One region of the Streptomyces sp. NPDC107575 genome, then DNA from elsewhere that is predicted to be linked to it. Evidence: predicted binding sites of a transcription regulator. Region 1 holds the regulator's gene; the other holds the start of a gene.
What was found. The regulator HspR, encoded in region 1, represses chaperone genes until heat shock. The targets are predictions, from matches to a motif close to TTGAGNNNNNNNNNCTCAA.
Positions count from the first base shown of each region.

Region 1 (15,915 bases):
GGCGCCCGCGCCGACGACCGTGTGCAGCTCGTCGATGAAGGTGATGATCTGGCCGTCGCTCTCCTTGATCTCGGAGAGGACGGTCTTGAGGCGCTCCTCGAACTCGCCGCGGTACTTGGCGCCGGCGACCATCGCGCCGAGGTCGAGCGAGACGAGCCGCTTGTCCTTGAGGGACTCGGGTACGTCGCCCTTGACGATGCGCTGGGCGAGGCCCTCGACGACGGCGGTCTTGCCGACGCCGGGCTCGCCGATGAGCACCGGGTTGTTCTTGGTGCGGCGGGACAGCACCTGGACGACGCGGCGGATCTCCTGGTCACGGCCGATGACCGGGTCGAGCTTGCCCTCGCGGGCGGCGGCCGTGAAGTCGGTGCCGAACTTCTCCAGCGCCTTGTAGGACCCTTCGGGGTCGGGTGTGGTCACCCGGCGCCCTCCCCTGTTCTTGGTGAATGCCTCGGCCAGCTTCTTCGCACTGGCCCCGTTCTGTGTGAGCACGTCGGCGGCGGCGCCGCCCTTGGCCGCGATGCCGATGAGCAGGTGTTCCGTGGAGAGGTACTCGTCGCCGAGGTCCTTGGCGCGCTCGGAGGCGTCGGCGATGACGGCGAGGAGTTCGCGGTTGGGCTGGGGCGGCGCGACGGTGGATCCGGTCACGCTGGGCTGGGAGGCCAGGGCGCGCTCGGCGCCGGCCCGCACCTGTGCCTGGTCGGCATCGACGGCCGCCAGGAGGTCGGTGATGTTCTCGTTGTCCTGGCCCTCCAGCAGGGCCAGGAGGAGGTGGGCCGGGGTCAGATCCGGGTTGCCCCCGGACACGGCCCGGCTGCTCGCCGCGTTGATCGCGTCGCGGCTCCGGTTCGTCAGCTCGGCGTCCACGTGCCTGTTCTCCTCCACGTTCTGGGGAAACTCACTCTGACTCGTCCAACGTGCACAAAGTTGAGTCTATTCCACTCAAGGCGGGTCGCGACAGCGCCCCTGGCCTCCGGGACGGGTTCCCCGGTCCCTGGGATAGGTTCCCGTTCATGGCCAAGCGCATCGACCTCGACGCCCCCGGTTCCGCGTTTCTCGACTTCTGGCGGGAGCGGCATCTGTGCACGCTGACGACGCTGCGCGCGAACGGCACGCCGCACGTGGTGCCGGTCGGGGTGACGTACGACGCGGAGGCGCGGGTCGCCCGGGTCATCACGGGCAAGGGGACCAGGAAGGCGGCGCACGTCGTCGAGGGCTCGGGCCGGGTCGCGGTGTGCCAGGTCGACGGCCGGTGGTGGGCGACGCTGGAGGGCGCGGCGACGGTGCGCACGGAGCCGGCGGAGGTCGCGGACGCGGAGCGCCGGTACGCCGAGCGCTACAAGTCGCCGCGGCCGAACCCGGACCGGGTGGTCATCGAGATCGCGGTGGACCGGGCGACGGCGAACCTGCCGAAGGACCCCGGGGAGAACGCGTAGAACGACCGCAGCGGCGTCACCGTGTCAGGTACACGGTGACGCCGCTGCAGGGGGGAAGCACCTGCGCGATCTACAACGACGGGGGCATCGCGTCAGGCACTGCGGGGGGTGGCTGTGGAGCGTGGGTGGGACTGGGAGGTCCCGGGTCCCGCCTCGCCGACCAGTTCATGGTCCCGCTGGTCGAGGTTGACGAAGATCATTCCGTATCGGACGACCGTACGTACCGGCTGTGGGGCTCCGCGCGGTCGGCGCAGACACCGGTAGGCCCTGATGTCGTCGCCCTCGCGGACCACGATGATGGGCTCTCCGAACAGGGTGACCATGAGGGAGTCACCGTCGCTCGGAATCGCGGTCACGAGGTCGATGGTGTGCCAACCGGACCGGTAGGCGATCGCCATCTCCCGGCGTAACGACCGGTCGTCGGGCGGGGTGATCATGCGCCGGTGTCCGTGGGCGCGGAGTTCCAGATCGCATCGGCGGGAAGTGCCTGGACGGTCGTGGGCGCCACGTTCCAGATCGCGTCCGCCTGGGCCGCGGGCGCGGAGTTCCAGATGGCGTCCATCGGCCCGATCGCGCCGAGGACCAGCCCGGCGGAAAAAGCGCCGGCAACAACGGCGCGAAGTATTCCCTTACGCATAGCGGGTCCCGTCCTCGCTTTCATGGATTCTCTCCCCCGGCTCTCCACGACGATGGCTCATTCGGCCACGCAAACACCACAGGGTCGATGCATCATGTTCCTGCACGTTCAGGACCCTGGGGGGTGGAGCTATGCCCAATACCGGCTCAAGTCAGGCACATCCACACGCCATGACCGAGCTTTGCGACGCCGGGAGGCACTTGTACGCGACAGCCCTGCGCTCAGGACGCATCGCGCGCAGCGAAATCTCCTCGGCTCCCTGCCTGTTGGACTTCGCTCTCCTGCATCCCGATCCTGATGACTCCGCCTGGCTCCGGCCGGTTCCGCCGACAGCGGCGCTCTCGCAACGACTGCATCCGCTCGAACGCGAGATACAGGAAAGAAGGGCTCTCGCGATCGAACTCACCGATGTCTTCGAGCCATTCCTGGCCATCAGCGCCCAGCGGCAACCGACCACCCACTCCATCACGGTGCTCGAGGGCAAGGAGCGGATCAACACCGCCATCGAAGCGGCCCTCGCCGAGTGCAAGTCCGAGATGCTCACCGTGCAGCCCGGAGGGGGCCGGGACGAGCACACGCTCACCAAGGCCCTGCGGATGGGCAGGGAGATCACCGATCGCGGCATCACGATGCGCACGCTCTACCAGCACACGGCGCGGCACAGTCACGGCACTCTCGCCTACGCGGAGGCCCTGGCCCAGGGGAACGTCGACATACGCACCCTTGAGGAGCTCATCGAGCGGCTGATCATCTTCGACCGTTCGGTCGCGTTCATTCCCGCGCGCGAAGACCGGCAGGCCGCCCTGGAGTTGCGCCACCCGGGTCTGGTCGAATACCTGGCCAATGTCTTCGAGCAGCTCTGGCAGCGCGCGGTCCCGCTGCTCGACGAGACCCCCTACGGGCCACCGACCGACGGCATCACGGGCGTTCAGCGCTCCATAGCCAAACTCCTGGTCGAGGGCCACGTCGACGAGGCGATAGCCCGCCGGCTCGGGATGAACGTACGCACCTGCCGCGCCCACATAGCCAAACTCGCGGCCGCCCTGGGCAGCGGAAGCCGGGCCCAACTCGGCTTTCTCATCGCGCAGTCCGGAATGCTCGAGACAGGCAGCCCCGCACCGAGCAGAGGGAGCGAGTCGTGACCCTCAGGGCTCATGCGCACGACGTCGGCGAGGTGTGCGAGGCAGGCATGCGGCTCTACACCCGCGCCCTGCGCGAAGGCCGCGTGCCGCGCGCGGACTCCGAGCCGGTTCCCTGCCTCGAGGCGCACGCGCTTCTCCGCCCGGACACCGGGGATCCCGGGTGGCTGCGACCGGTCCCGCCCGCGATCGCGCTGCCCCGGCTGCTGCGGGCCGTCGAGGAGAACATCGCCCTGCGCCGCAGCCAGGAGGCGAAGCTGGCCGAGACCTTCGCCCCGCTGATGGCCCTGGACGCGGAGCGGGCGGCCGTCCCGGACGCCCCCATGATCACCGTCCTGCTCGGCTTCCAGCGCATCAACGACGCGATCGGCGAGGCCATGTCCACCTCGTCGACCGAGCTGCTCACCATCCAGCCGGGCGGCCACCGCCCGGCCCCCCTGCTCGCCTCGGCCCTGCCCAAGGAGCAGCAACTGCTGGCCCGTGGCTGCCGGATGCGCACGCTCTACCAGCACACGTCACGCCACTCGCAGGCCGTGCTCGCCCACTTCGAGCAGCTATCCGGTGACGTGCAGGTCCGCACCCTCGACGAAGTGACCGAGCGCCTCATCATGCTGGACCGCACCGTCGCCTTCATCCCCGCGAACCAGGACCGCACGGTGGCCCTGGAGCTGCGGCATCCGGCGCTGATCGCCTATCTGGCGACCACGTTCGAGCGTCTGTGGCGGCTGGCCACGCCGATGTTCCCGCAGACGGCGGTCGAGGAGCCGGCCTCGGACGGCGTCACGACGCGCCAGCGCACCATCGCGACGCTGCTCATCGAGGGCCACACGGACGCGGTGATCGCGGAGCGGCTCGGCATGAACATCCGCACGGTCCGCGTGCACATCGCGAAGCTCGCGGCGACACTGGGCAGCGAGAGCAGGGCGCAGCTGGGCTATCTGATCGGCCGGTCGGGCATCCTGGAGGACGCCGACTAGCCGGTCACGCCGTACGGAAGGGTCTACTTCAACCCGGCCTCCGCACACGCCTGTACGTACTTCGGCGTGCAGATCTGCGAGACCTTGAAGATCTTGTCCTTGACGACGGTGCTCTTGATGTTGTCCTTGGTGAGCGCGACGACGCTGACGCTCGCCGTCCTGATCTGCTTGTCGGTGGGGCTGTCGGTGCGGTCCATCGCCAGCGCCTCGAACTCGATGTCGCGGCCCTGCGAGACCCGCACCGCCATCTCGGCGGCGGTCTGCGCCTCGTCCGGGTACGGCTTGTAGACGCTCATGTACTGCTCGCCGGTCAGGATCCGCTGCACGGCGGCGAGTTCGGCGTCCTGCCCGGTGATCGGCGGCATCTTGCGGACGCCGACCTCCTTCAAGGCCTCGATCACGCCGCCGGCCATTCCGTCGTTCGCGACGTACACGCCGGCGATACTGTCGACGCCGAGCGCGCTGATGGCCTGCTCCATGTTGGCCTTGGCGTTGGACGGCTTCCAGCCCGCGGTGTCGTAGGACTTCGCGACGGTGACGGCGTTGCCGAGTTCCGCGCGGGCGGCCGACTTGAACTCCGCGGCGTTGGGGTCGCTGGGCGAGCCGTTGACCATCACGACCTTGTCGCGCTTGGTGGCCTTGGCCCCGCCGAGGGCCGTGATCAGCGCCTTGCCCTGGGTCTGGCCGACGAGCGCGTTGTCGAAGCCGACGTAGGCGTCGACGGGTCCCTGGGCGAGCCGGTCGTAGGCGATGACGTGGATGCCCGCGTCCTTGGCCCTGCGGACCGCCGGGGCGATGTCCTTGGAGTCCACGGCGTCGACGACGATCGTGTCGACCTTCGCGGCGATCATCTCCTGCAGCTGCTTGCGCTGGAGGGCGGCGTCCTGTTTCGCATTGGCGTAGACCAGCTCCCCCTTGCCGTGCGTCAGCTTCGCCACCTGACGCTCGAAGATGGGGTGGTCGAACTTCTCGTAGCGGGCGGTCTCCTTCTCCGGGAGCAGCAGACCGATCTTGACGTCGTCCCCCTTGCTGGTGGACGCGCTCGGCTCGCTGTCGTCGCCGGGCAGCACGCCACCGCAGGCCGAGAGCGAGACGACCAGGACGGATGCGGCGCCGGTTATGGCGGCACAACGCATACGCGGGTTCATGTGCGGATACCTCCCTGACGTGGCCGCGACGGTGCGGCCGAGGTGGCTCGAAAGCCAACTCGCCCGCCCACCGACCGTCAAGAGGTGAAGCCACACCGCAACGAAAACGGGTCCATTACTTCTTCACATGAAGCCGAAGACGGCGAATACCGGACACCTTCCCGCAAGCCCCACAGGAGCTTCACAGTATGGTCGGATCGCTCGGCCCGCCCAGGCCCCTCGGGCCCCTCAGGCCTCGAATTCGGTCAGGTCGATCGCGTGCACCCGCAGACCGTCCTCCGCCCCGCCGGGCAGCGAGGTCATCCCCAGCTTGTGGACAACCTTCAGCGAAGGGGCGTCGTCCTCCGCGACGACCGCGACGACCCGGTCGATGCCGCGGTCCTGGAGGGCGAACTCCAGCGTGGCCTGCGCCGCCTCCGAGGCGTATCCCTGGCCCCAGAACTGGCGTCCGAGCCGCCACTGGATGCCGATCTGCTCCGCCACCCGCGGCGGGGCGTCCGGCACGTACAGGCCGACGGCGCCCGCCAGCTCGCCGGAGCCGAGGAGCTCCACGGCGAAGACCCCGAAGCCCTCGTCGTCCCACTCCTCCTCCCAGCGCTCGATGTCCTCGGCGGTCCCGTCGAGGGAGCGCGGGGCGCCGTCGCCGACGCGGCGCATCACGGCGGGGTCGGCCTGGATCTCGGCGAGCGGGGCGAGGTCGTCGTCGGGATTCCAGCGGCGCAGGAGGAGACGGGGGGTGCGGATCTCGGTCATGGCTCCATCCTGCGGCATCCGAAAGGGCCCCGGAGACAACGCCTCCGGGGCCCTTCACGCATGAGTGCGGACTACTGCTCGGACGACCGCTTGGGCCGCCACACCACCAGCGCGCTCGTCTGCTGGACCTCCTGGTACGGGACGAGGTCCCGGCGGTACGAGGCGTGCACCGCCGCCTCCCGCTGCTGGATCGCGGAGGCCGCGCTCTCCACTGCCGAGGAGAGCTCGGCCACGCGGGACTGCAGCGCGGCGACCTGGTTCTCCAGCTCGATGATGCGCTTGATGCCGGCCAGGTTGATGCCCTCGGCCTGCGACAACTGCTGGACGGTGCGCAGCAGTTCGATGTCGCGGGCCGAATAGCGCCGGCCGCGCCCGGCCGTGCGGTCGGGCGAGACCAGGCCGAGCCGGTCGTACTGGCGCAGGGTCTGCGGGTGCAGGCCGGACAGCTGTGCCGCCACCGAGATGACGTACACCGGCGTCTCGTCGGTCAGTTCGTACGGGTTGCCCCGCCGTCGGCCCGGCTGCCCGTCCATCACACTCACGCTCCCTTCGCGGCCTGGAACAGTTCTGCCCGCACGTCGGTGTCCTCAGTCGCCTTGCGGTACGACTCGAGGGCCGAGCGGGCGTCCTCCGAAAGGTCCTTGGGGACGGCCACCTCGACCGTCACCAACAGGTCTCCGCGCGTGCCGTCCTTGCGGACGGCTCCCTTGCCGCGGGCCCGCATCGTCCGCCCGTTCGGCGTGCCCGGGGGCAGCTTCAGGGTGACCGGCGGGCCGCCGAGCGTGGGCACCTTGACCTCGCCGCCGAGCGACGCCTCGGTGAAGGTCACCGGGACGGTGACCGTGAGGTTGTCGCCCTTGCGGCCGAAGACCGGGTGCGCGTCGACGTGCACGACGACGTACAGATCGCCCGCGGGGCCGCCCCGTTCACCGGGAGCGCCCTTGCCGCGGAGCCTGATGCGCTGGCTGTCGGAGACCCCCGCGGGGATCCTGACCTGCATGGTGCGGGAGGACTTGGCCCGCCCGCTGCCCTTGCAGGCGTCGCACGGGGTCTCGGCGATCAGGCCGCGGCCCTTGCAGTCCACGCACGGGTCGGTGAGGGAGAAGCCGCCACCGCCGCCCCGCGAGACCTGTCCGGTGCCGACGCAGGTCGGGCACACGCGCGGTGTGCCGTTCGCGTCGCCGGTGCCGGAGCACGCCTTGCAGGGGGCCTGGGAGGACATCCGCAGCGGGACCGTCGCCCCGTCGACCGCCTCGGTGAAGCTGAGCGTCACCTCGGACTCGATGTCCTGGCCCCGGCGCGGCTGCGTACGCGTTCCCGCGCCCGCGCCGCCCCGGTTGAACAGGCCGCCGAACACATCGCCGATGCCGCCGCCGAAGCCGCCCGGACCGCCCTGGCCCTGGGCGCCGCCTCCGAAGAGGTCGCCCAGGTCGAAGTTGAACGAGCCGTTGCCGCCGGCGCCGCCGGGTCCCGGCCGGAACCCGCCGCTGCCGAACAGGGCGCGCGCCTCGTCGTACTCCTTGCGCTTCTTGGGGTCACCGAGGATGTCGTTCGCCTCGGAGATCTCCTTGAAGCGCTCCTCCGCCTTGTCGTTGCCCTTGTTGGCGTCGGGGTGGTTCTCGCGGGCGAGCTTGCGGTACGCCTTCTTGATCTCGGCGTCGGTGGCGTCCTTGGGGACGCCGAGGACCTTGTAGTAGTCCTTCTCGATGAAGTCCTTGGTGCTCATCGGCCTCGACGTCCCTCCTTACCCGTGTGTGTGACGTCAGCCCTCTTCCGGGCCACCGTTCTCCTTCTCGGCATCCTTGTCGGCTGCCTCGTCCGCCTTCGCGCCCGGCTGCGGCTCGGCCACGGCCACCCGCGCGGGGCGGATGGTGCGCTCGCCGATCCGGTAACCCGGCTGCAGGATCGCCACGCAGGTCGTCTCGGTGACGTCCGGCGCGTACGAGTGCATCAGGGCCTCGTGCACGGTCGGGTCGAAGGGCTCGCCCTCCTTGCCGAACTGCTGAAGGCCCATCTTCGCGGCGACCGTCTCCAGGGATTCGGCCACCGACTTGAAGCCGCCGACGAGCTCGCCGTGCTCACGGGCACGGCCGATGTCGTCGAGAACGGGCAGCAGCTCGGTCAGGAGGTTCGCGACGGCGATCTCCTTGACCGTGACGCGGTCCCGCTCCACACGGCGCCGGTAGTTCTGGTACTCGGCCTGAAGGCGCTGGAGGTCCGCGGTGCGCTCGTTGAGCGCGGTACGCACCTGGTCCAGCTGCGCGGTCAGGGCCACATCCGAAGCGGAAGCGGCTGAGTCCCCGGCCGGGGCCGCCCCCTCGCCCTTGTCGGGCGAGGTGGCGGCCTTCGACTCGGCGTCGTCGGGGGTGGCGCCGGAGGGGACGTCAGGCTCTTCGCTCTCGCTGAAGCCCGGGGTCTCCTCCGTCACGCGGCACCGTCCTTGCGGTCCTTGTCCTCGTCGACGATCTCGGCGTCCACGACGTCGTCGTCGGCCTTGGCGTCACCCTGCGGGGCGTCCGCGCCCGGGGCCTCGGCGCCCGCGGCCTGGGCGTCGGCGTACATGGCCTGGCCCAGCTTCTGCGAGACGGCGGCGACCTTCTCGGTGGCGGTGCGGATCTCGGCCGAGTCGTCGCCCTTGAGCTTCTCCTTCAGCTCGGTGACGGCCTCCTCGACCTCGGTCTTGACCTCGGCGGGAACCTTCTCCTCGTTGTCCTTGAGGAACTTCTCCGTCTGGTAGACGAGCTGCTCGCCCTGGTTGCGGGACTCGGCGGCCTCGCGGCGGGCGTGGTCCTCGTCCGCGTACTTCTCGGCCTCTTCGCGCATCCGGTTGACCTCGTCCTTCGGCAGCGAGGAGCCACCGGTGACGGTCATCTTCTGCTCCTTGCCCGTGCCGAGGTCCTTGGCCGTGACGTGCATGATGCCGTTCGCGTCGATGTCGAAGGCGACCTCGACCTGCGGGACACCGCGCGGGGCCGGCGGCAGACCGGTCAGCTCGAACATCCCGAGCTTCTTGTTGTACGCCGCGATCTCGCGCTCGCCCTGGTAGACCTGGATCTGCACCGACGGCTGGTTGTCCTCGGCCGTCGTGAAGATCTCGGAGCGCTTCGTCGGAATCGTGGTGTTCCGCTCGATGAGCTTGGTCATGATGCCGCCCTTGGTCTCGATGCCGAGGGACAGCGGGGTGACGTCGAGGAGCAGGACGTCCTTGACCTCGCCCTTGAGGACACCGGCCTGCAGGGCGGCGCCGATGGCGACGACCTCGTCCGGGTTGACGCCCTTGTTGGCCTCGTTGCCCGCGGTCAGTTCCTTGACCAGCTCGGCGACGGCCGGCATACGGGTCGAGCCACCGACGAGAACGACGTGGTCGATCTCGGAGAGGTTGATGCCCGCGTCCTTGATGACGTTGTGGAACGGCGTCTTGCAGCGCTCCAGAAGGTCGGACGTGAGCTGCTGGAACTGGGCGCGCGTGAGCTTCTCGTCCAGGTGCAGCGGGCCCTCGGCGGACGCCGTGATGTACGGCAGGTTGATCGTGGTCTCCGTGGAGGAGGACAGCTCGATCTTCGCCTTCTCGGCGGCCTCGCGCAGGCGCTGGAGCGCCATCTTGTCCTTGCCCAGGTCCACGCCGTGGCCGTTGTTGAACTGCTTGACCAGGTAGTCGACGACGCGCTGGTCCCAGTCGTCACCGCCGAGCTGGTTGTCGCCGTTCGTGGCCTTCACCTCGACGACGCCGTCGCCGATCTCCAGGAGCGAGACGTCGAAGGTGCCGCCACCGAGGTCGAAGACCAGGATGGTCTGGTCGTCCTTGTCCAGGCCGTAGGCCAGGGCCGCGGACGTCGGCTCGTTGACGATGCGCAGGACGTTCATGCCCGCGATCTCGCCGGCTTCCTTCGTCGCCTGCCGCTCGGAGTCGTTGAAGTAGGCCGGGACGGTGATGACCGCGTCCGTGACCTTCTCGCCGAGGTAGGACTCCGCGTCGCGCTTCAGCTTCTGCAGGATGAACGCGGAGATCTGCTGCGGGTTGAAGTCCTTCCCGTCCAGGTCGATCTTCCAGTCGGTGCCCATGTGGCGCTTCACCGAGCGGATGGTCCGGTCCACGTTCGTGACCGCCTGGCGCTTGGCGACCTCGCCGACCAGAACTTCGCCGTTCTTCGCGAAAGCGACGACGGACGGCGTGGTCCTGGCGCCCTCGGCGTTCGCGATGACGGTGGGCTCACCGCCCTCCAGAACGCTGACGACGGAGTTAGTCGTGCCCAGGTCGATGCCGACCGCACGTGCCATTTCGATTCCTCCAGCTACCTACTTGAGTGGAACTGGCTCAAGACTGCAACACCCTCCCCCTCGGCGTCAACAGACCTGAGTCCCACCCACTCAAGTTTTATCCTGCCCTTATCGGCAAACCACTGAAGGCACGCGTCTGACCTGGGCTTTTACAAAGGTCCGAAGCTCGTACGGAGATGATTACGCTACGAGCGAGGCGTAGAGGCACTCGGTGCGCTCGGTCCAGACGGCTTCCCCGTACCGCTTCGCGTACACCGCGCGGCAGTGCTCCCGCAGCGTCGGGAAGACCTTGGCGGCCACGTCCAGCGCGTCGGGCAGGTACGCGTCCGGGGTGGTGACCACACCCGTGCCCTCGGACCGTACGGCACGCGGCACCGCCGACGTCCCGGCCCCCTCGAAGGCCAGCACCGGCAGCCCCGCCGCGAGCGCCTCCGCGTACACGAGCGGAACCGCCCTGCGCGCCTCGCGCCCCGGCAGCACGAGCCCCCGGTACCCCGGCAGCGCCCGCCTGAGCTCCCCCCGCCCCAGGGCCCCGCGCAGCCGCACCGACGCGGGCGCCGCCACCCGGCAGCGCGCCTCCATCGGCCCGGCCCCGACCAGATCGAGCCGCTCACCTGCGGGCCAGCGGCGCAGCAGTTCGAGCACGCCCCGCTCCGGCGCGAGCCGCCCGACGCACACCCAGGCGTCACCCGCCCCGTCGGGCCCGGCCTCGGGTTCCGCCACGGTCGGCACGAAGTCGGGCACCACGTCGAGGCGCTCCCGGGGCAGCCCGGCGCGCGCGCACGCGTCCCGGCTCGCCTCCGAGAGGACCACGAGCCGGTCGGCCCGCCGCAGCAGCGGATCCTGCCGCAGCCCGCCGCGCGCCGCCCACGGGAACTGGAGCGCCGCGAACCGGGAGCCGCGGTGCGGGCCGTGCCGCAGGGTGGCGACCATGGGGCCCGTCCAGTCGGCGACCCAGGCGCGGCCGAAGGCGGGGAACAGGTTGTGGACGTGCACGACGTCCGGGCCGAACGCCCGCAGGGTGGCGAGGGGGCCGCGGCCGCGGCCGTTCGCGGAGACGAGGCGCACCTCGTGCCCTGCGCGGGTGAGCGCGGCGACCTGGTCGAGGACGGCCTCGTCCTCGCCGCCCGGGGCGCCGAAACCGTGGACGACCGCGACCCTCATGGTCAGACCCCGGCCGCGGCGGTCGTGACCACGCCGAACGCGGCGCCCGCGTCGACGAGGGCCGCGTCCACGATGTCGAGGAGCCCCGACGCGGGCTCCCAGCCGGTGAGTTCGCGCAGTGGCCCGGGGTCGGGCTCGTGCGCCTCCGCGTCCGACTCCCCGTCCACCTCCTCGTACGGGACGAAGCGGAGCGGGGAGGAGGAGCCGGAGCGTTCGACGACGACGCCCGCCAGGTCGGCGACGGCGGTCTCCTGCGCGCCGCAGACGTCGAAGACACGCCCGGGCGCGGCCGGCTCGGCGAGCAGTCGCAGCAGCGCGTCGACGGTGTCGGCGACGTGCGTGAGGCGCAGCCGCCGGTTGCCGTCGCCGTGGATGGTGAGCGGGAGGCCCGTGACGGCCTGTGCGGCGAGGCGCGGTACGACGGCGCCGCACGCGGACGACTGGCGAGGGCCGACGGTGTGCTGAAGACGGACCAGGATCGTTTCTTCATCGTGGCCCCGGCCATCGTGGCCCCGGTCATCGTGGTCCCGGCCGCCCGCGACCGCGAGCAGTCGGCGGCCGTGCCGCCGGGCGGCCTCGGCGACGGGGCCCGCGCCCTCGGTCGCCAGGTGGACCACCACCTCGCAGCGGCCCGCGAGTTCGGCGACGAGCCGGGTGTCGAGGGCCGAGCCGCGCACGAAGCGGAGCCGGGGGCTGGGCCAGGCGGCGGCGAGGTTGGCGCGGTCGCCCGTGGAGAGGTCGTCGAGGACGACGACGGTGTGTCCCTGGGCGAGCAGCGCATCGGTGAGGTGCGAGCCGACGAAGCCCGCGCCTCCGGTGACCAGATAAGTGGAGGGTGCGGTGGCCGACGGTGCGCTCATCCCCATAAGTTATTCCGTTATGTCCAAATATGGGGCGAATAACACGATCCGCTTTGGCGCCCCGCATGGCCCCGCAGAGGGTTACCTGGGCGACACAGATCACCAACCCGGCGACTACATTGCGTCCGGGTAAGTGGGTAGTCTCAGACGGACAACCTAAGTTACCGCTTAGTAATGACCGTCCCCGAGAAGACTTCCCTCGCAGGCCCGAGGAGCCCCCAATGCAACTCGCCGCGATCATCGTGTCGCTGGTTACGATCGTGGTCGGCGCGGCACTGTTCGTCCGTGCCCTCCTGCAGATCTACAACTTCATGCGGCTCGGTCAGAACGTACCCGCAGGTACTCGCACCGATGAACCCGTGCAGCGCACCGTCACCGTGGCCAAGGAGTTCCTCGGCCACACCCGCATGAACAAGTGGGGCATCGTCGGCGTCGCGCACTGGTTCGTGGCGGTGGGCTTCTTCTCGCTGCTGCTGACGATCGTCAACGCCATCGGCCAGTTGTTCCAGGCCGACTGGCTGCTGCCGATCATCGGCGAGTGGGCCCCGTACAACATCTTCGTCGAGTTCATCGGCACGATGACGGTCCTCGGCATCGCCGTCCTCATCGTGATCCGCCAGCTCAGCAGGCCGAACAAGCCGGGCCGCAAGTCCCGCTTCGCGGGCTCGAACTTCGGCCAGGCGTACTTCGTCGAGGCCGTCATCCTCATCGTCGGCGTCTGCATCTTCATGCTGCACGCCCTCGAAGGCGCCCAGCACCACGTCGACAGCTACGAGGCGTCGTTCTTCATCTCGTACCCCGTGGTGAACGCACTGTCGGGCCTGGACGTCTCCACGCTCCAGAACCTCACGTACTTCTTCGCCGGGCTGAAGATCGCGACCTCGTTCATCTGGATGATCACGGTCGCCCTGAAGACCGACATGGGTGTCGCCTGGCACCGCTTCCTGGCCTTCCCGAACATCTGGTTCAAGCGCAACGCCGACGGCGACGTCTCGCTGGGCGCGCTGCTGCCGATGACCTCGGGCGGCAAGGAGATCGACTTCGAGGACCCGGGCGAGGACGACACCTTCGGCGTCTCCCAGGTCGAGCAGTTCTCCTGGAAGGGCCTGCTGGACTTCTCCACCTGCACCGAGTGCGGCCGCTGCCAGTCGCAGTGCCCCGCCTGGAACACCGGCAAGCCGCTCTCCCCGAAGCTCCTCATCATGTCGCTGCGCGACCACGCGCACGCCAAGGCCCCCTACCTGCTCGCCGGTGGCGGCAAGGACATGGAGGGCAATGAGAAGGCGACCGAGGAGCAGCTCAAGGACGTTCCGGCCGCCGCCCTCGCGGAGGCCGAACGCCCCCTGATCGGGACGCACGAAGAGAACGGCGTCATCGACCCGGACGTCCTGTGGTCCTGCACCACCTGCGGCGCCTGCGTCGAGCAGTGCCCGGTCGACATCGAGCACATCGACCACATCGTCGACATGCGCCGCTACCAGGTGATGATCGAGTCCGCGTTCCCGTCCGAGGCGGGCACGATGCTCAAGAACCTGGAGAAGAAGGGCAACCCCTGGGGCCTGGCGAAGAAGCAGCGCCTGGAGTGGCTCAAGGAGCTCGACTTCGAGGTGCCGGTCGTCGGCAAGGACATCGAGGACCTCACCGAGGTCGAGTACCTGTACTGGGTCGGCTGCGCCGGCGCCCTCGAGGACCGCGCGAAGAAGACCACCAAGGCCTTCGCCGAGCTCCTCAACATCGCGGGCGTCAAGTTCGCGATCATGGGCGGCGACGAGAAGTGCACCGGTGACTCCGCCCGCCGCCTCGGCAACGAGCCGCTGTTCCAGCAGCTCGGCCAGGAGAACGTCATGTCCCTGAACATGGCCTTCGGCGAGGAGTACGACGATGACGGCAAGGTCACCGAGGAGTCCAAGAAGCCCCGGACCGCGAAGAAGATCGTCGCGACCTGCCCGCACTGCCTCAACACGATCGGCAAGGAGTACCCGCAGATCGGCGGGGATTACGAGGTAATCCACCACACGCAGCTGCTCCAGCACCTCGTCGACGAGGGCAAGCTGACGCCGGTCACCCCGGTCGAGGGCATCATCACGTACCACGACCCGTGCTACCTGGGCCGCCACAACAAGATCTACTCCCCGCCGCGCGAGATCATCGCCAGCGTCCCGGGCGTCCGCAACGAGGAGATGCACCGCCACAAGGAGCGCGGCTTCTGCTGCGGCGCCGGTGGTGCCCGGATGTGGATGGAGGAGCGGATCGGCAAGCGCATCAACAACGAGCGCGTCGATGAAGCCCTCTCGCTCAACCCGGACATCGTCTCCACCGCCTGCCCGTTCTGCCTCGTCATGCTGACCGACTCGGTCAACGGCAAGAAGAACGACGGCAAGGCCAAGGAGTCCGTCCAGGTCGTCGACGTGGCCCAGCTGCTGCTCGACTCCGTCAAGACGCCGGTCGACCCGGCGGGCGAGGCGGGGACCGAGGACGCGCCGGAGCCCGAGCCGGTGAAGTAACCGGCCGCGTACGTCACTTGAGGGCACCCCGCCCGGCGGGGTGCCCTCTTCTTTTGTTGCGTCCCGTACAACCCTTGCGCCCGATCCCGTGTCAAACGGTGCGCCGGACAAGGAACGGGCCCTTTCCGGTCATCCCCCCGCGCTGCCCGGTCTTCCTTCAGCCAAGGAGCCGCACGTGCGCAAGAACCGTCCGGCCGCCCTCGCGGCGGCCACGTTCCTTCTTCTCGCCGGTACGTACATCGCCGCCGCCCCGGCCGCGTACGCGGGCACACCGGGAAGCACCCGCGCCAACGACCGCAACACCGACTTCAACGGCGACGGCTACGACGACGTGCTCGTCGGCGCCCCCGGGGCCACCGTCGGCGGGCAGGCCGGGGCCGGGCTCGTCACCGTCCAGTACGGCGCCTCGACCGGGATGGGGACGTCCCGCTCCGCCGTGATCAGCCAGAACACGACCGGGGTGCCGGGCGCCGCCGAGAAGGGCGACGCGTTCGGGCAGGCCGTCGCCACCGGGGACCTCGACGGCGACGGCTACGACGACGCGATCGTCGGCTCGCCCGGCGAGGACCTCGGGACGGTCACCGACTCGGGCGGCGGCGTCGTCCTGTGGGGCACGCCCAAGGGCCTGGTCGGCAGCGCCAGCACGGGCCTTGAGGCCGACGAGCCCGCCACCGGCGGCAAGTTCGGCCAGTCGCTCGCCGCCGCCCGGTTCACCGACGGCGGCGACGGCGACCTGCTCGCCGTCCTCGACTCGGTCGGCCTCGCGATCTTCCGCTACGAGGCCGCGCCCGCCGCCAGATCCACCGCCGGCGCGGGCAAGAACCTGGTCCGCGACTCCCGGACCGACTTCGCGCCCAAGGCGCCGAAGGCCAAGGCCCCCAAGGGCAAGGCGCCGACCGCCACCGCACGGGCCGCCACCCTGGACGCGCCGACCGGCATCCAGCCCAAGTCCCTGACCACCGGCGACTACGACGCCAACGGCTTCGCCGACCTCGTCGTGTCCGGCCTCTCCGTCGGCG
Region 1 covers NZ_JBVKBG010000006.1:234,693-250,607, forward strand. The annotation lists gene clpB (ATP-dependent chaperone ClpB) at 1-867, opposite strand, end outside; gene ACZ7L4_RS30565 (TIGR03618 family F420-dependent PPOX class oxidoreductase) at 1,014-1,436, shown strand; gene ACZ7L4_RS30570 (hypothetical protein) at 1,529-1,873, opposite strand; gene ACZ7L4_RS30575 (hypothetical protein) at 1,870-1,998, opposite strand; gene ACZ7L4_RS30580 (helix-turn-helix transcriptional regulator) at 2,244-3,215, shown strand; gene ACZ7L4_RS30585 (helix-turn-helix transcriptional regulator) at 3,212-4,189, shown strand; gene ACZ7L4_RS30590 (sugar ABC transporter substrate-binding protein) at 4,213-5,337, opposite strand; gene ACZ7L4_RS30595 (GNAT family N-acetyltransferase) at 5,566-6,090, opposite strand; gene ACZ7L4_RS30600 (heat shock protein transcriptional repressor HspR) at 6,162-6,623, opposite strand; gene dnaJ (molecular chaperone DnaJ) at 6,629-7,816, opposite strand; gene grpE (nucleotide exchange factor GrpE) at 7,853-8,518, opposite strand; gene dnaK (molecular chaperone DnaK) at 8,515-10,368, opposite strand; gene ACZ7L4_RS30620 (glycosyltransferase family 4 protein) at 10,549-11,532, opposite strand; gene ACZ7L4_RS30625 (NAD-dependent epimerase/dehydratase family protein) at 11,535-12,392, opposite strand; gene ACZ7L4_RS30630 ((Fe-S)-binding protein) at 12,614-14,896, shown strand; gene ACZ7L4_RS30635 (esterase) at 15,072-15,915, shown strand, end outside.

Region 2 (15,915 bases), on a different contig from region 1:
CGCGTGTTCAGCTCGCGCATCCGGTCGTCGGTCATCCCTATGCCCTCGTCCTGCACGGAGAGCATGACCGAGCCGCTCTCCAGGAGCCAGCCGGAGACCTCGACGGAGGCGTCCGGCGGCGAGAACGACGTGGCGTTCTCCAGGAGTTCGGCGATGAGGTGGCTGAGGTCGTCGGCGGCGAATCCGGCGATGTGCGCGTGCGGCGGCAGCGCGGCGATCCGCACCCGCTCGTAGCGCTCGATCTCGGAGACGGCGGCGCGCACCATGTCGACGAGGGCCACCGAGCCGCCGTGCTGCGGCCCGCGCTCGGTGCCCGCGAGGACCAGGAGGTTCTCGCTGTGCCGCCGCATGACGGTGGCGGAGTGGTCGAGCTTGTAGAGCGTGGCGAGCCGGTCCGGGTCCTGCTCGCGCTCCTCCAGGCCCTCGATGATGCCCAGTTGACGCTCGACGAGGCCGAGGGTGCGCAGCGCCAGGTTGACGAACGTCCCGTGGATCGAGTGCTTGACGCGCTCCAGCTTGCGGACCGTCTCGGCGAGTTCGCCGCGCAGCTGGTCCCGCTCGTCGGCCATCCGCTGGCGCTCGCCGACGAGGTGCTTGCGGTCGGACTCCAGGGTGCCGATGCGGCCGTGCAGCGAGACGGCGTGCGCGTGCAGGGCGTTGATGGAGTCGACGACCTGGGCGAACTCGTCGTTGCGGCCCTTGTACTTGACCGGTTCCTCGGCGGCGGGGTCTCCCGCGACGCGCGCGGAGCCGATGCGCAGCGCGGCGAGCGGGTGGGTCAGCGAGCGCGCCGTCGCCATGGCCACGCCGACGGCCACCAGCAGGCAGAAGCCGACGAGCGCGATCCGGATCTCCAGCGCCGTCACGTCGTCGTCGCGCAGCTGCTCCAGGCGCTTGACCCGCTGGTCCCCGAGCGCGGCCTCAGCGCCCCGCATGAGGTCGATCCGGGCGGTGAGGGCGTCCTCGACGCTCTTCGGGTTGTAGCGGAGCTCGCTCGCGCTCAGCGTCGGGGCGTCGGCGAGGTGCTTCAGATACGTCTCCGCGCGCGTGACGTCCGGGCCCGTGACCGTGGAGTCGTACCCGCCCACGGCCTTGGCCGTCCCCGAGTCGTGGAAGTCGTCGAGCGCGGCCTGCTCGCGCACCCGGGCCCGCTGGCCCGCCGCGCTGAGCGCGTCGCGCTGGCCGCGGGTCGCCGCGGACTCGCCGACGACGGGCTTGCGCAGACCGGTCACCGGGTCGACCTGCGTCGCCGTGGTGGTGCTCGGCACGGCGAGCGCGGCGAGCAGCAGTCCGCGCGCGGCGGACGCCTGCTCGACGGCGCGGTCCAGGTCCGCGAGGGCGTACGCCCCCGAACCCGCGCGCACGGGTATGCGCTCGGCCAGGGCCTCGGCGCGCGCGTGCAGTTCGCCGATGGAGCGGGAGTACGCGGTGTGCGCCTCCAGGGCCGAGCCCTTGCCGGTGAGGGCGGAGCGGCGCACGGCGGCGACGTCGTCGAGGGTGTGGCGCAGCGGGGCGGGCGCGTCCACGCGCAGCTCGTCGACCTGCCGGTCGACACGGGCCCCGCGCTCCTCGCTCAGGCCCTCGCCCTTGGGGCGTCCCGCCGCGATGAAGCGGGTGACCTCGTCCCGCTCGTCGGCGAGCGCGTGCGACAGGGCGAGCGAGCGCTGTGTCTGCTGGGCGTCGTCCACGAGGGTCTGCGATTCGCCCACGCGGTCGGAGGCGCCGACGATCACGGGCGCCCCGGCGCCGACGACGGCGGCGGCGACCACGGCCACCGCCACGATCAAGCGGCTGCGGACCCGGGCGCGCTTGCCCCGGCCGGAACCCGTGCGGCTCACCTCGGGCGCCCGGCCCGGTGCGACATCACCCGACACACCAAGACCACTGGCCCCATTACCGCCGGAGGTGTTCCCCACTGATGCTCGCATTCCTGATTCGTCCTACCCCATGGGTACGGGTGACGCTGCGTCAACAACCCGTGACCCTCTGGCCTGGCCCCTGACCCTTCCAGTGCCGGTGAGCAGGGGGCGCCCATCACCTCGCCCGCCACCCGAAGGAGTGAACATCGAGCGGGAGTTGGGGAGCAAGTTCCCGGGCGGCGATCACCCTCCGTCAACCGCGCGCCGGTTGGACGTCTTCGACGGCCTTTGGCAGGATGCCCCGCCACACCCCCGACGGAGGTGATCATTCCGCGCAAAACCGGCGCTCAGCAGGGTTCTTCGGCCCGCCGCATCATCTCCACAGAATCCCTACGGAACGACTCGCCCCAACTCCCGGCGCCCCAGCGCTCCGTGAGGGCGCCTCATGCAGACTGACCGCATGCGCATCGAACTGACCACCGAGCCGGGTGCCACCGGGCGGCCGAACGAGGACTACGTATCGGTGGCCGCACCGGCCGCGGGGCACGGTGGATCACTGGTCGTCCTCGACGGGGTCACTCCCCCGGCCGGCGACGACGGCTGCCGGCACTCCGTCCCCTGGTTCACCGCGCACCTCGGCGGCGCACTGGCCGAACTGTCCGTTTCGCGCCGGGACATGAGCCTGACCGACGTGCTCGCCGCGGCGATCGCCCGGACCGCCGACGCCCATCGGGGCACCTGTGACCTTTCTCACCCGCGCACTCCGCAGGCGACCGTCGTGCTCGCCCGCTGGGACGCGGAGCGGGTGGAGCATCTGGTGCTCTCCGACTCGGCGTTGCTCGTCGAGGCGCCCGACGGAACGGTCACGCCGCTGCTCGACGACCGCCTCGACCGGGTCCCGCGCGCCAACCTCGTCTCGAACGAGGTGGCCGACGCCACAGTGCGCAACAAGGAGGGCGGTTTCTTCACGGCCGCCGCCGACCCGTCGGTGGCAGCCCGCGCGGTGACCGGCACGCTCCCCCGCGGCGAGGTGCGGGCGCTCGCCGCGCTGACGGACGGCGTGACGCGCTGGGTGGAGAAGTTCCACGAGGGCGACTGGACGGACCTGTTCACCCTCGTCCGCAAGGAGGGACCGGAGGCGACGGTGTCCCGGGTCCGCGCCCTGGAGGACGCCGACGCGGAGACCCGCACCTACCTGCGCCGCAGCAAGACCCACGACGACGCGACGGTGGCGTACGTGGAGCTCTTCTCAAGCCCCGCCGGCGATTGAGGCGCGGGGTCCGGGGCAGAGCCCCGAGACCGCAACGCCGGTGCGGCGAAACTATTCGGCCCCGGCGTTCAACTGGTGCAACAACCTCGCCAGTTCCGCCACCTCGCGGCGATCCCACCCGTCCAGCTGCCGCACATACCGCATCCGCCGCGCGTCCCGCACCCGCCGAAAGTTCTCGCGCCCGTACTCGGTGAGCGAGATCAGCCAGGCACGGCCGTCCGCGGGGTCGGGCTCGCGGCCGACGAAGCCGAGCTCCTCCAGGGCCCGCAGCTGGCGGCTCATCGTCGCCTTGCCGACGCCGATGTAGCCGGCGAGTTCGGTGGCGCGCTGCGCCCCGCACTCCGCCAGCCGGACGAGCAGCCCGTACGCGGCCGGTTCCAGGTCGGGGTGGACCTCGCGGGCCATCTCGCCGGAGTTGGCCCGGGCCCGGCGCAGAAAGACGGTCAACTCGCGTTCCAGGGCGAGGAACTCGCCGTCCACAGCCGTCGGCGCGGCGGCGGTTCGCGGTTCGGACTCCGCGCCCCGCCGCCCGCCGTTTCCGTCTTCGCGCACGTCAGCACCTCTGAAAGTTTTCGCCCATCACGGTCATCACCGCAGTTCCACCAGTATTTCGCAGGAGTAGACCAACGGCACACACCGGCCCCTCTTCCCACCGGGGGTCTACGTGCGTAGCGTTTTTACCGCTGCCAGCCGTGGCATGCACACACCATCAAGCGCACCGGCGCCACCGCACGTCACCCCACGTCGTTCTCGGAGGCCGCTCATGCCCGTGCACAGACCTGTCGCCAACCGTCGCAGACGCAGCACCCGCCTGGGAATCACCGGCACGCTGCTCGCCGCGCTCTCCCTCCTCCTCGCCCTGCCCGGCCCCGCGCAGGCCGCCGACACGCCCGCCCGCGGCGAGGCCCACATGGGCATGGGGGTCGCCGCGCACGACGGCGTCGGCTCCCTGCCGCCCGGCGGCGGCACCAGCGCCGTACAGACCGAAGGCGTCGACGTCTCCAGCCACCAGGGCAACGTGGCCTGGTCGACGCTCTGGAACAGCGGCGTGCGCTGGGCCTACACCAAGGCCAGCGAAGGCACGTACTACACGAACCCGTACTTCGCCCAGCAGTACAACGGCTCGTACAACGTCGGCATGGTCCGCGGCGCGTACCACTTCGCCACCCCGGACACCACGAGCGGCGCCACGCAGGCCAACTACTTCGTGGACCACGGCGGCGGCTGGTCCAGGGACGGCAAGACGCTGCCGGGCGCGCTCGACATCGAGTGGAACCCGTACGGCGCCGCCTGCTACGGCAAGACGCAGAGCGGCATGGTCACCTGGATCCGGGACTTCCTGAACCAGTACAAGGCCCGCACGGGACGCGACGCCGTCATCTACACGGCGACCAGCTGGTGGACCCAGTGCACGGGCAACTACGGCGGATTCGCCGCGAACAACCCACTGTGGATCGCGCGGTACGCCTCCACCGTCGGCACGCTCCCGGCCGGGTGGGGCTATTACACGATGTGGCAGTACACGTCGTCGGGCCCCACGGTCGGTGACCACAACAAGTTCAACGGCGCCCTCGACCGCGTCGTGGCGCTCGCCAACGGCTGAGCCCCTCGGATGCGGACGGCGGCCGGGCTCCCCCCTCCGGGAGTCCGGCCGCCGCGTTCAGTGGCGCCCGGTCAGCACCTGCCGGCCGGCCTGTCCCGCTTCACGAGGTTCGTGTAGCCGGTGGTGCCGTCCAGCCACAGGACCCGCTGCCCGGTGTCCGCGGCCGGGTAGACCTGGTCGCCCCGGTTGCAGGAGACGCGCTGCGCGCCGCCCCTGGCGTCGGGCGCGACCTGGTACAGCTTCGGCAGCGTCGCGTTGTCCCAGGTGGTGGCGGGCGGCAGGTCGGTGACGGTCACCGCGTCGTCCGAGGCCGTCAGCGAGTACGCGTACAGCGAGCCCGCGCCGGACTCCGGCACGACGGTGGTGCGCTTCGTGCCGTCGGGGTCGGCGCGCAGCACGGCGGCCCTGCCCGCGTCGGTGCCGTCGTTGTCCTCGATCCAGAAGACGCCGTCGTCGGTGAACGCGGTCTGGCCGAGGGCGTACACCGCGTTCTTGTCGATCGGCATCAGCTGCTTCTCGCCGGTCGCGGTGTCGAGTACCTCGACGCCCAGCTTGTAGCCGTCCGGCTCGGCCCACATCTTCGCGTAGGCGACCTTGCCGTCGTGGACCGAGGGCAGGACGGTGACCTCGACGGGGTTGCTGGAGAGCTCGGTGACCTCGCCCGTCCTGATGTTCACGGCGCGGCTCTGGGGAGCACCCGACTTGGGGTTGGTGTAGCTGTAGGCGATGAGGTCGCCCTTCAGGGTGAGCGAGCTCAGGTTGGCGCCGATCCCGTCGACGACCTTGTCCACGCCGCCGGTCACCGGGCGGACGTGGATCTTCACGGCGTCGGAGGCGTACTCGGCCCAGGCGACGTTCTTGCCGTCGGTGGACGCGTAGACGTTGTAGTTGCCGTTGTTGGGGCTCACCTGGTGCGGCGTGCCCTTGCCGTCGCTGCTGCCGACCCACACCGAGTACGGTTCGCTGCCGTCCTCGTTGGAGCGGGAGACGGCGTACGTGCCGCCGCCCGCGCCGACTCCGGTGCCCGCGACGTTGACCTTGGACAGCAGGGTGTCCGCGTCGGTGCCCAGTTTCGACTCCCAGCCGGGCACGATGCCGTGCCGGGCGAAGGCGTCCTCTGCGGTCTTGACCTGCGCCTTGGTGGCGCCCAGCTCCTTGGCGGCGGCGACGACCGCGGCGCGGCCCTCGGTGAAGCCGTCGAGCGGCGTCATGTACGCGGTCAGGGCGCGGTAGACGACCCGGTCGGCGAAGTCGCCGCCGAAGCTCTTGCGGATGTCCCACAGCGCGCCGGAGAAGATCGGCGAGTTGAGGTGCACGCCGCCGTTGTCACCGCGGTACGAGGCGCCGACGAGGTCCTTCGACGTCGTCATGTCGTTGTTCAGGTCGCGCAGGGCGCACTCGCGCGGCGAGAGGGTCGTGCACAGGTCCTCGCCGAGCAGGCCCGAGTCCGGGTCGGCCATCGACTGGGCATTGGCCTCCAGGTCGATGGCGTTGCCGAAGTAGTCGGAGACCGCTTCGTTGATCGCGCCGGACTGGCCCGCGTAGACGAGTCCCGCGGTGTGCTCGGTGACGCCGTGCGTCATCTCGTGGCCGACGACGTCGGTGTCGGCGGAGAACGTGCGGTAGTCGCCGCCGCCCTGGCCGTACACCATCTTCGAGCCGTCCCAGAAGGCGTTGTTGTACGCCTTCCCGTTGGCGGTGACGCCGACGAGCGAGTACATGAACCCGTCGTTGTCGTCGAGGCCCTTACGGCCGAAGTGGTCCTTGTAGTAGCCGTACACCTTGTTCGCGGCCCAGTGGGCGTCCACCGCGCCGGAGTTGGTGAAGTCCGCGCCCAGCTCCGGGGTGTCCGACGTGAAGATCTTGGCCCCGGAGGGCCAGACGCCGGAGGCGTTGGAGACGTCGATGCCGCGGGCGTCCCAGGTCTGGAGGAGGGGGCCGCGGTACGGGTCGGCCGGGTCCCGGAAGCCGTAGTCGTACATCTGGTAGGCGCCGTCGGCGCCCTGGTACAGGTTGAGTTCGGCCTTCTCGCCGTTGTAGCGGGTGCCGGAGCCCTTGACGACGAGCTGGGAGTCCGTGGCGGCCCCGTCGGCGGTGGGGACGGTGCCGGTGTCGCCCGCGGCGCCCGCCACCGCGCCCGTCGCGCCGAACGTCTTGATGGAGCTGTACTGGAGCAGCGGGAAGCCGGAGCGCGCGTCGACGTACACCTCCTGCTCGACCGGTGTGCCGTCCGCCGGGTTCACGCCGGTCACCGTGATGTGCCGGGCGAGCACGCCGGCGCCCTTCGGCAGGATCGTCAGGCCGGTGACCCTGCCGTCGAGCGGGGCTGCCTTCCTCCCCTTGGCGGGGGCGTGGAGCGGGGCGCCGCCGAGTTGCGAGGTGACGGCGCCGACGGCGCGCTGGATCGCCGTCTTCTCGGACACCTTCGGGGTGACCGTGTCCAGCTTCAGCTCGGTGAAGTACTTGCCGGAGGTGCCGGTGACGGTGCGCTTGCCGGACTTCTTCTCCATCCGGACCACGTACTGGCCGCCGAGCACCTCGACGCCCTTGTACTTCTGCTGGAGCCGGACGGTCTCCTTGCCGCCCTTCTCCGTGGCGGTGCCCAGCGACGTCAGGTCCTTCGCCGAGGTGTCGGCGATGTGGTAGCGGGCCTTCTTCGCCTCGAGGTGGCCGCGCGCCGCGTCGGCGGGGCTTTCGGTGGCGGAGGCCTCCTCGTGCAGCCCGGTGACGAGCGACGGGGTGTCCGTGTCGCCTCCGGACACCACGGGGTTCGCCGGGGCCGCCGCGTGGGCGGCGGGCATGCCGGTCACCATGAGCCCGGCGGCGGCGAGCAGGGCCGCCACCCCCTGGCCGACGGCTGTGCCGGGTCTGCTGTCTCTACGTCTGCGTCCTGAGGTCCGCACGGTTCCCCTCCGGTGCCGGTGGTGCATGAACGGATGTCGGATGCGGCCATGCAAATACCGGGGCCCCCGCCTGAACAATGCGTTCCAGGTGGTGACTTGTGGACGTGCACACTTGTGTGGCCTGCGGGTTCGGCCGAAAATCCCCGGATGACACCGGCTGGGCACGACGACGCGCAGTGGCAGGCACTCGGCCTCGGCGAGAGCGAGTTGAGGGTCTACGAAGCGCTGCTCGGCGCCGGTGACTTCGGTTCGCGGGCGGCGCTCGCCCGCGCGACCGGGCTGACCGCGCGCCGGGTCACGGACGCCCTCGGCCACCTCGCCGAACGTGGCTGCACGCTGCCGCCGCCGGACGGCGCGGCCCTCCCGCTCGCGGTGCCGCCCGCCACGGCGCTGCGCAATCTGATCCACCGGCACCAGGCGGAACTGCTGCGCCGCTCGGCCGAGTTGGAGGACCTGACGGGGGCGGTGGACCGGCTGGCGGCCGGGTTGCTGACCGCCACGCCCGCGGACGTCCGGGCGATGGGCATCGAGACGGTGCGCGGCGGGCGGGCCATCGCGGAGCGCGTCGCGGCGATGCTGGCCTCCGCCACCACGGAGGTCGCTCTGCTCGACCGTCCGCCGTACGCCTCCAGCCAACCGGACGGCATGCCGACCCCGCTCGACGTGGCGGCGCCGGTGCGGCGCGGGGCACGGGTGCGGGTGGTGGTGGACCGGGAGGGCCTGACCTTCGCGGGGCGCGCGCGGGGCCTCAACGACCTCGCCACGCAGGGCGTCCAGATCCGGGTCGGCAAGGACCTGCCGACGAAGCTGTTCATGGTGGACCGCAGGGTGACCCTGCTCCCGCCGACGGACGCGGCGGACCCGACGGCCTCGGCCCTGGTCGTCGGCGACTCGCTCCTCAGCCACGCCCTCGTCCCGCTGTTCGACGCGGTGTGGGAGCGGGCGGTGCCGATCGGCGCGGACTCCCCCGACGAGATCACGGACGAGGACCGCGAACTCCTGACCCTCCTCGCCTCGGGCCTCAAGGACGAGGCGATGGCCCGCCGCCTGGACGTCCACGTCCACACGGTGCGCCGCCGCATCACCCGCCTGATGACGATGCTGAACGCCCAGACCCGCTTCCAGGCGGGGGTGACGGCGACGCTGAGGGGGTGGCTGAGCCATTCAAGCCCCTGCGGCGATTGAGCAGCGGGGTCCCGGGGCAGAGCCCCGAGACCTCGCCCCCGTCGCAGGTCACGCGGCGATCGGCACCGCCACATCCGCCGGAGCCAACGCCAGCTCCAACACCTGCCGCACATCCGACACCGGGTGCACGTCCAGCTTCTCCAACACCTCCGCCGGCACGTCGTCCAGATCCGCCTCGTTCCGCTTCGGAATGATGACGGTCGTGATCCCCGCCCGGTGCGCCGCGAGCAACTTCTGCTTGACGCCGCCGATCGGCAGCACACGCCCGGTCAGCGACACCTCACCGGTCATCGCCACATCCGTACGGACAAGGCGTCCGCTCAGCAGCGACGCCAGCGCCGTCGTCATCGTGACGCCCGCGCTCGGCCCGTCCTTCGGGACGGCGCCCGCCGGGAAGTGGATGTGCGCGCCGCGCTCCTTCAGGTCGGCGACGGGCAGCTCCAGTTCGGCGCCGTGCGAGCGCAGGAAGGAGAGCGCGATCTGCGCCGACTCCTTCATGACGTCGCCCAGCTGGCCCGTGAGGGTCAGGCCCGCCGCGCCCGTCTCCGGGTCGGCGAGGGACGCCTCCACGTAGAGCACGTCGCCCCCCGCCCCGGTGACCGCGAGTCCGGTCGCCACGCCGGGCACGGAGGTGCGCCGCTCGGCCGGGTCCTGCGCCGACTCGGGCACGTGGTGCGGCCGCCCGATGAGCGGACGCAGATCGTCCTCGCCGACGGTGAACGGCAGCTCCCGCTCCCCGAGCTCGTGCTGCGCGGCGACCTTGCGGAGCACCCGCGTCACGGACCGCTCCAGGTTTCGCACGCCCGCCTCGCGCGTGTACTCGCCGGCGAGCTTGCGCAGCGCGTCGTCGCCGATGACGACCTCTTCGGCGGCGAGCCCGGCGCGGTCCAGCTGGCGCGGCACCAGGTGGTCGCGGGCGATGACGACCTTCTCGTCCTCGGTGTAGCCGTCGAGACGGACCAGCTCCATGCGGTCGAGGAGGGCCTCGGGGATCGCTTCCAGGACGTTCGCGGTCGCCAGGAAGACGACGTCGGACAGGTCGAGCTCGACCTCCAGGTAGTGGTCGCGGAACGTGTGGTTCTGCGCCGGGTCGAGGACTTCGAGGAGCGCCGCGGCCGGGTCGCCGCGGAAGTCGGAGCCCACCTTGTCGACCTCGTCGAGGAGGACCACCGGGTTCATCGACCCGGCCTCCTTGATGGCGCGCACGATGCGGCCCGGCAGGGCGCCCACGTACGTACGCCGGTGGCCGCGGATCTCCGCCTCGTCCCGGACGCCGCCGAGCGCGACGCGGACGAACTTGCGGCCCATCGCGTGCGCCACGGACTCGCCGAGCGAGGTCTTGCCGACGCCGGGCGGGCCGACGAGCGCGAGCACGGCGCCGCCGCGCCGCCCGCCGACCACGCCGAGGCCGCGGTCCGCGCGGCGCTTGCGCACGGCCAGGTACTCGGTGATCCGCTCCTTCACGTCGTCGAGGCCCGCGTGTTCGGCGTCGAGGACGCCGCGGGCGCCCTGGATGTCGTACGAGTCCTCGGTGCGCTCGTTCCACGGCAGTTCGAGGACGGTGTCGAGCCAGGTGCGGATCCAGGAGCCCTCGGGCGACTGGTCGCTCGCGCGCTCCAGCTTCTCGACCTCCTTGAGCGCGGCCTCGCGGACCGTCTCGGGGAGGTCGGCGGCCTCGACGCGGGCCCGGTAGTCGTCGGACTCCTCGCCGTCGTCCTTCTCTCCGTTCAGTTCGCGCAGCTCCTTGCGCACGGCGTCGAGCTGGCGCCGCAGCAGGAACTCGCGCTGCTGCTTGTCGACGCCCTCCTGGACGTCCTTGGCGATGGACTCCGCGACGTCCTGCTCGGCGAGGTGGTCGCGCAGGTGCTGGGTGGCGAGCTTCAGCCGCTCCACCGGGTCGGCCGCTTCCAGCAGCTCGACCTTCTGGGCCGTGGTGAGGAACGGCGAGTAGCCGGAGTTGTCGGCGAGCGCGGACACGCCGTCGATCTGCTGCACGCGGTCCACGACCTGCCAGGCGCCGCGCTTCTTCAGCCAGTTCGTGGCGAGCGCCTTGTACTCCTTGACGAGTTCGGTGACGGCTCCCGGCAGCGGGTCCGGCACCTCCTCCTCGACGGTCAGGCCCTCCACCCACAGGGCGGCTCCGGGCCCGGTCGTGCCGGCTCCGATGCGCACGCGGCCGACGCCGCGGATCAGTGCGCCGGGGTCGCCGTCGGCGAGGCGTCCGACCTGCTCGACGGTGCCGAGCACGCCGGTGTTCGCGTATGTGCCGTCGATACGCGGAACAAGCAGCACCTTCGGCTTGCTGGGTCCAGTACGCGCGGCGGCCTGCGCGGCCTCCACCGCGGCTCGTACGTCGGTGTCGCTGAGGTCCAGGGGCACCACCATTCCGGGCAGCACGACCTCGTCGTCGAGGGGCAGCACGGGCAGGGTGAGCGGTGTGGACGTCGAAGCCATGATCTCCCCTTTGGCAGTCAAGTTGAGTTACATGCACTCAATGCACGACGCCCTCCAGATGTTCCGCGACGGGCGTTCGCTGTCAGCGATCACGGCTACCGGACTCCAGAGCGCACCGTATGTAATACCCCTCAAGCGAACGGGACCATTACATTGGAGCGTGCGAGCATGACGGGCGAGGAACTCGTACGGAACTGGATCGACGGCTGGGTCGCCTCGCGCGGCACCGCTCCCCCGCTCGTCGAGCCCTGGGGTTACACGATTCACGTGGGCCTGCCGGAGCACGTGAGCCGGCACGTCATCGGCGCCACCAACGAGGCCGTGTCCGAGGAGTCCGTGCGCAAGGCCGCGGAGTCCACGCGCGGCCGCGGCACCCATCTGAAGGTCTTCGCCGACCCGGAGCGGGTCCTGCCGTGGCTCGGCCCGGAGTGGGAGGCGTACGGGGCGGACGACTTCCTGATGACGACGGACCTGACCGGGGCCGCCGCACCGCCGGCCCCCAGCGGCTACATCCGGCACATCTGGAACCGCGCCGGCGTCACCCGGGCCCTGCTCACCGACACCTCCGGCGCGTTCGCCGCGCGCGGCCAGGTCGCCCCGACCGGCGCGAGCGCCGTCGTCGACCAGATCGAGACCTCCGAGCGCCACCGCCGCAAGGGCCTGGGTCGCGTGGTCATGGGCACGCTGGAGTCGGCGGCCCACGCCCAGGGCGCGACCCGCGCGGTCCTGGCGTGCACGCCGGAGGGGCGTTTCCTCTACGAGTCCGTGGGCTGGCGGATCGAGGCGCCGCTGACGAACGCGAAGTACGTGGGCACCCCGGACGCGGCGCGGACCGGTTCGGTTCACCCTCTGTGACGAGCGCCATGTGAGACGTGGGACACAGAAAACACCCGCGGGCCACCCCGGCCTTCGGCCACAATGGCGGCCATGACGACTCCGCACCACCCCGATCCACCCGTCGTCCTCGATCGCCGCGAAGGCCCCTTCGGCGAGGTGGTCCTGCGCCGTCACGGCGACCTGCTCCAGATCATCGCCAACGGCACGTTCCTGATGGACACCTCCGACGGCCGCTCCGAGCGGCGGCTCGTCGACTCGGCCCTCGCCGCCCTGGACGACCGCGAGAAGCCGCGCGTCCTCATCGGCGGCCTCGGCGTCGGCTTCTCCCTCGCGCACGCGGCGGCCGAGCCGCGCTGGGGCGGCATCACGGTGGTCGAGCGGGAGCCCGCGATCATCGACTGGCACCTCGACGGCCCGCTGCGCGAGCTGTCCGAGGAGGCCCTCGCCGACCCCCGTACGGACATCGTCGAGGCCGACCTCGTACGGCACTTGCACACCGCCACGGACACCTACGACGCGCTCTGCCTCGACATCGACAACGGTCCCGACTGGACCGTCACCGAGGACAACGACAGCCTGTACGGGCCGCCGGGGCTCGCCGCCTGCACGGACCGACTCGACCCGGGCGGTGTTCTCGCCGTATGGTCCGCACAGCCGTCAGCAAATTTCGAAGAAACCTTGCGGAATGCCGGATTCCAGGCGGTGCGCACCGAAGAGATCCCGGTTGTCCGGGGCGTCCCTGACGTGGTGCACCTCGCACTGAGGCCCACGTAGCCGACCGGCGGTAACTCCCCGTACGCTGACGTCCGAAACCCGATCATTCAAGCGTCAAGCGCGTCACGACGGCGCGCACTCAGGGGCGGGGCGATGGAGCAGACACACACCTCCCACAACACCACCACGACGACACAGGGAGCCCAGCGACGGGTCCTTGTCGTCGAGGACGATCCGACCATCGTCGATGCCATCGCCGCCCGGCTGCGCGCCGAGGGATTCCTCGTGCAAACCGCGCAGGACGGCCCGGCGGCGGTGGACACGGCCGAGGCCTGGCAGCCCGACCTGCTGATCCTCGACATCATGCTGCCCGGCTTCGACGGCCTGGAGGTCTGCCGCCGCGTGCAGGCCCAGCGCCCGGTGCCGGTCATGATGCTGACCGCGCGCGACGACGAGACGGACATGCTCGTCGGCCTCGGTGTGGGTGCGGACGACTACATGACCAAGCCGTTCTCCATGCGGGAGCTGGCGGCGCGCGTGCACGTGCTGCTCCGCCGCGTCGAGCGCGCCGCGCTGGCCGCCACGACGCCGCGCAGCGGGATACTGCGACTCGGCGAGCTGGAGATCGACCACGCGCAGCGCCGCGTGCGCGTGCGGAGCGAGGACGTGCACCTCACCCCCACCGAGTTCGACCTCCTCGTGTGCCTGGCGAACACGCCGCGTGCGGTGCTCTCCCGTGAGCAGCTGCTCGCCGAGGTGTGGGACTGGGCGGACGCCTCGGGCACCCGCACGGTCGACAGCCACATCAAGGCGCTGCGCCGGAAGATCGGCGCGGAGCGCATCCGCACCGTGCACGGCGTGGGCTACGCGCTGGAGACGCCGAACCCGTGAGCGGCGCGGACCGGGACCGGGCAGCGGTCGGGCGGCCGCACCGGCCGCCGTTCAACCCCCAGTGGGCGTCCGGCGGTCTGCGCCCCTTCTCCGTGAAGGCGAAGCTGGGCACGCTCGTCGTCGTCTCCGTCTTCATCACCACCGGCCTGCTCATGGTGGCGATGTACACGGCGACGGAGCTGCGCTTCATTACGGTGTTCTCGATCATCGCCACGCTGCTGATCACGCAGTTCGTGGCGCACTCGCTGACGGCTCCGCTCGACGAGATGAACACGGTCGCCCGGTTCATCTCCAACGGCGACTACTCGCGCCGGGTGCGCGGCGCCGGCCGGCGCGACGAGATCGGTGACCTCGCGGTCACCATCAACCGCATGGCCGACGAGCTGGCGGCCCAGGACCAGCAGCGCAAAGAGCTCGTGGCCAATGTCTCGCACGAGCTGCGCACGCCCATCGCGGGCCTGCGCGCGGTCCTGGAGAACGTCGTGGACGGCGTCATGGCCGCCGACCCCGAGACGATGCGCACGGCGCTGAAACAGACGGAGCGGCTCGGCCGCCTCGTCGACACGCTGCTCGACCTGTCCCGCCTGGACAACGGCGTCGTGCCGCTGAAGACGCGCCGCTTCGAGGTCTGGCCGTACCTGTCGGGCGTCCTGAAGGAGGCCAACATGGCGGTCTCCCAGCGCGCCGGACTCGCCTCGGGCTCCGGCACCCACACGCGTACGGACGTCCATCTGCACCTCGACGTCTCGCCCCCCGAGCTGACGGCGCTCGCCGACCCGGAGCGCATCCACCAGGTCGTCGCGAACCTCATCGACAACGCGGTGAAGCACTCCCCGCAGCACGGCCGTGTCACCGTGCTCGCCCGCCGCGGCCCCTACCCCGATTCGCTCGACCTCGAGGTGATCGACGAGGGCCCCGGCATCCCGCAGTCCGAATGGCACAAGGTCTTCGAGCGCTTCAACCAGGGCGCCGCCACCGGCGACAAGGGCGACGGCGGCACGGGCCTCGGCCTCGCCATCGCCCGCTGGGCCGTGGAACTGCACGGCGGACAGATCCGGGTGGCCGAATCCGCTCGGGGCTGCCGGATCAAGGTCACTCTTCCGGGAGAGCCCGGAACGCAAAGTTGACGTAGGGTTTCGGTCAGGCAAGGGTCAAGAGCGCGCCGGGCAGACACGAACACGCCGGGCGCGCTTGTGAACGTACCGAAACCCCGGTTGTTTCCCGCCATTTCCCGGCCCGAAACGCGGCTTCCGGTGTGACTTACGTGACGGATCACCGGCCCGGTCTGCACGTCTCGTGAATGGAGGCGTAGCCTTTATTCCCGCTGTCCATCACCTTGTGAGAAGCGGAAGAGGGCGGTTACCGCCGTGTCGCCACAGTCCCCCAGTAACTCGAGCATCTCCCCCGAGACCGACCAAGCCGGGCAGGGCAAGAACCCTGCAGCGGCCTTCGGCCCCAACGAGTGGCTCGTCGACGAGATCTATCAGCAGTACCTCCAGGACCCGAATTCGGTTGACCGAGCCTGGTGGGACTTCTTCGCCGACTACAAGCCAGGTGCCGCGGCCGCGGGGGCCGCGACGACCCCGAAGCCGGCCGAGAAGCCCGCGGCCCCGGCCGCACCCGCAGCGCAGGCCCCCGCCGCGCCCGCCGCCGCAGCTCCCGCACAGGCTGCCGCCGCGCCCGCGAAGCCCGCCGCACCGGCCGCGCCCACCGCGCCGAAGCCGGCCGCTGCCGCGCCTGCGAAGCCCGCAACCCCGAAGAAGGCTGAAGAAGTGACGACCGAGGCCCCTGCCGGCCCCGAGCTCGTGACGCTGCGCGGTCCCGCCGCCGCCGTCGCGAAGAACATGAACAAGTCCATCGAGGTCCCCACGGCGACGTCCGTGCGCGCGGTCCCGGTGAAGCTGCTGTTCGACAACCGCATCGTCATCAACAACCACCTGAAGCGCGCCCGGGGCGGGAAGATCTCCTTCACCCACCTCATCGGGTACGCGATGGTGCAGGCCATCAAGGCCATGCCGTCGATGAACTACTCCTTCGCGGAGAAGGACGGCAAGCCCACCCTGGTGAAGCCGGACCACGTCAACTTCGGTCTGGCCATCGACCTCGTGAAGCCGAACGGCGACCGCCAGCTGGTCGTCGCGGGCATCAAGAAGGCCGAGACGCTGAACTTCTTCGAGTTCTGGCAGGCCTACGAGGACA
Region 2 covers NZ_JBVKBG010000004.1:980,129-996,043, reverse strand. The annotation lists gene ACZ7L4_RS24195 (sensor histidine kinase) at 1-1,928, opposite strand, end outside; gene ACZ7L4_RS24190 (protein phosphatase 2C domain-containing protein) at 2,320-3,129, shown strand; gene ACZ7L4_RS24185 (MarR family winged helix-turn-helix transcriptional regulator) at 3,181-3,681, opposite strand; gene ACZ7L4_RS24180 (lysozyme) at 3,893-4,732, shown strand; gene ACZ7L4_RS24175 (M4 family metallopeptidase) at 4,804-7,635, opposite strand; gene ACZ7L4_RS24170 (LuxR family transcriptional regulator) at 7,783-8,820, shown strand; gene lon (endopeptidase La) at 8,869-11,274, opposite strand; gene ACZ7L4_RS24160 (GNAT family N-acetyltransferase) at 11,443-12,129, shown strand; gene ACZ7L4_RS24155 (spermidine synthase family protein) at 12,193-12,885, shown strand; gene ACZ7L4_RS24150 (response regulator transcription factor) at 12,979-13,716, shown strand; gene ACZ7L4_RS24145 (HAMP domain-containing sensor histidine kinase) at 13,794-14,843, shown strand; gene ACZ7L4_RS24140 (multifunctional oxoglutarate decarboxylase/oxoglutarate dehydrogenase thiamine pyrophosphate-binding subunit/dihydrolipoyllysine-residue succinyltransferase subunit) at 15,084-15,915, shown strand, end outside.
Region 2: lon (endopeptidase La) is a predicted target of HspR. The motif match lies at 11,297-11,315, and genes of this name have one in related genera.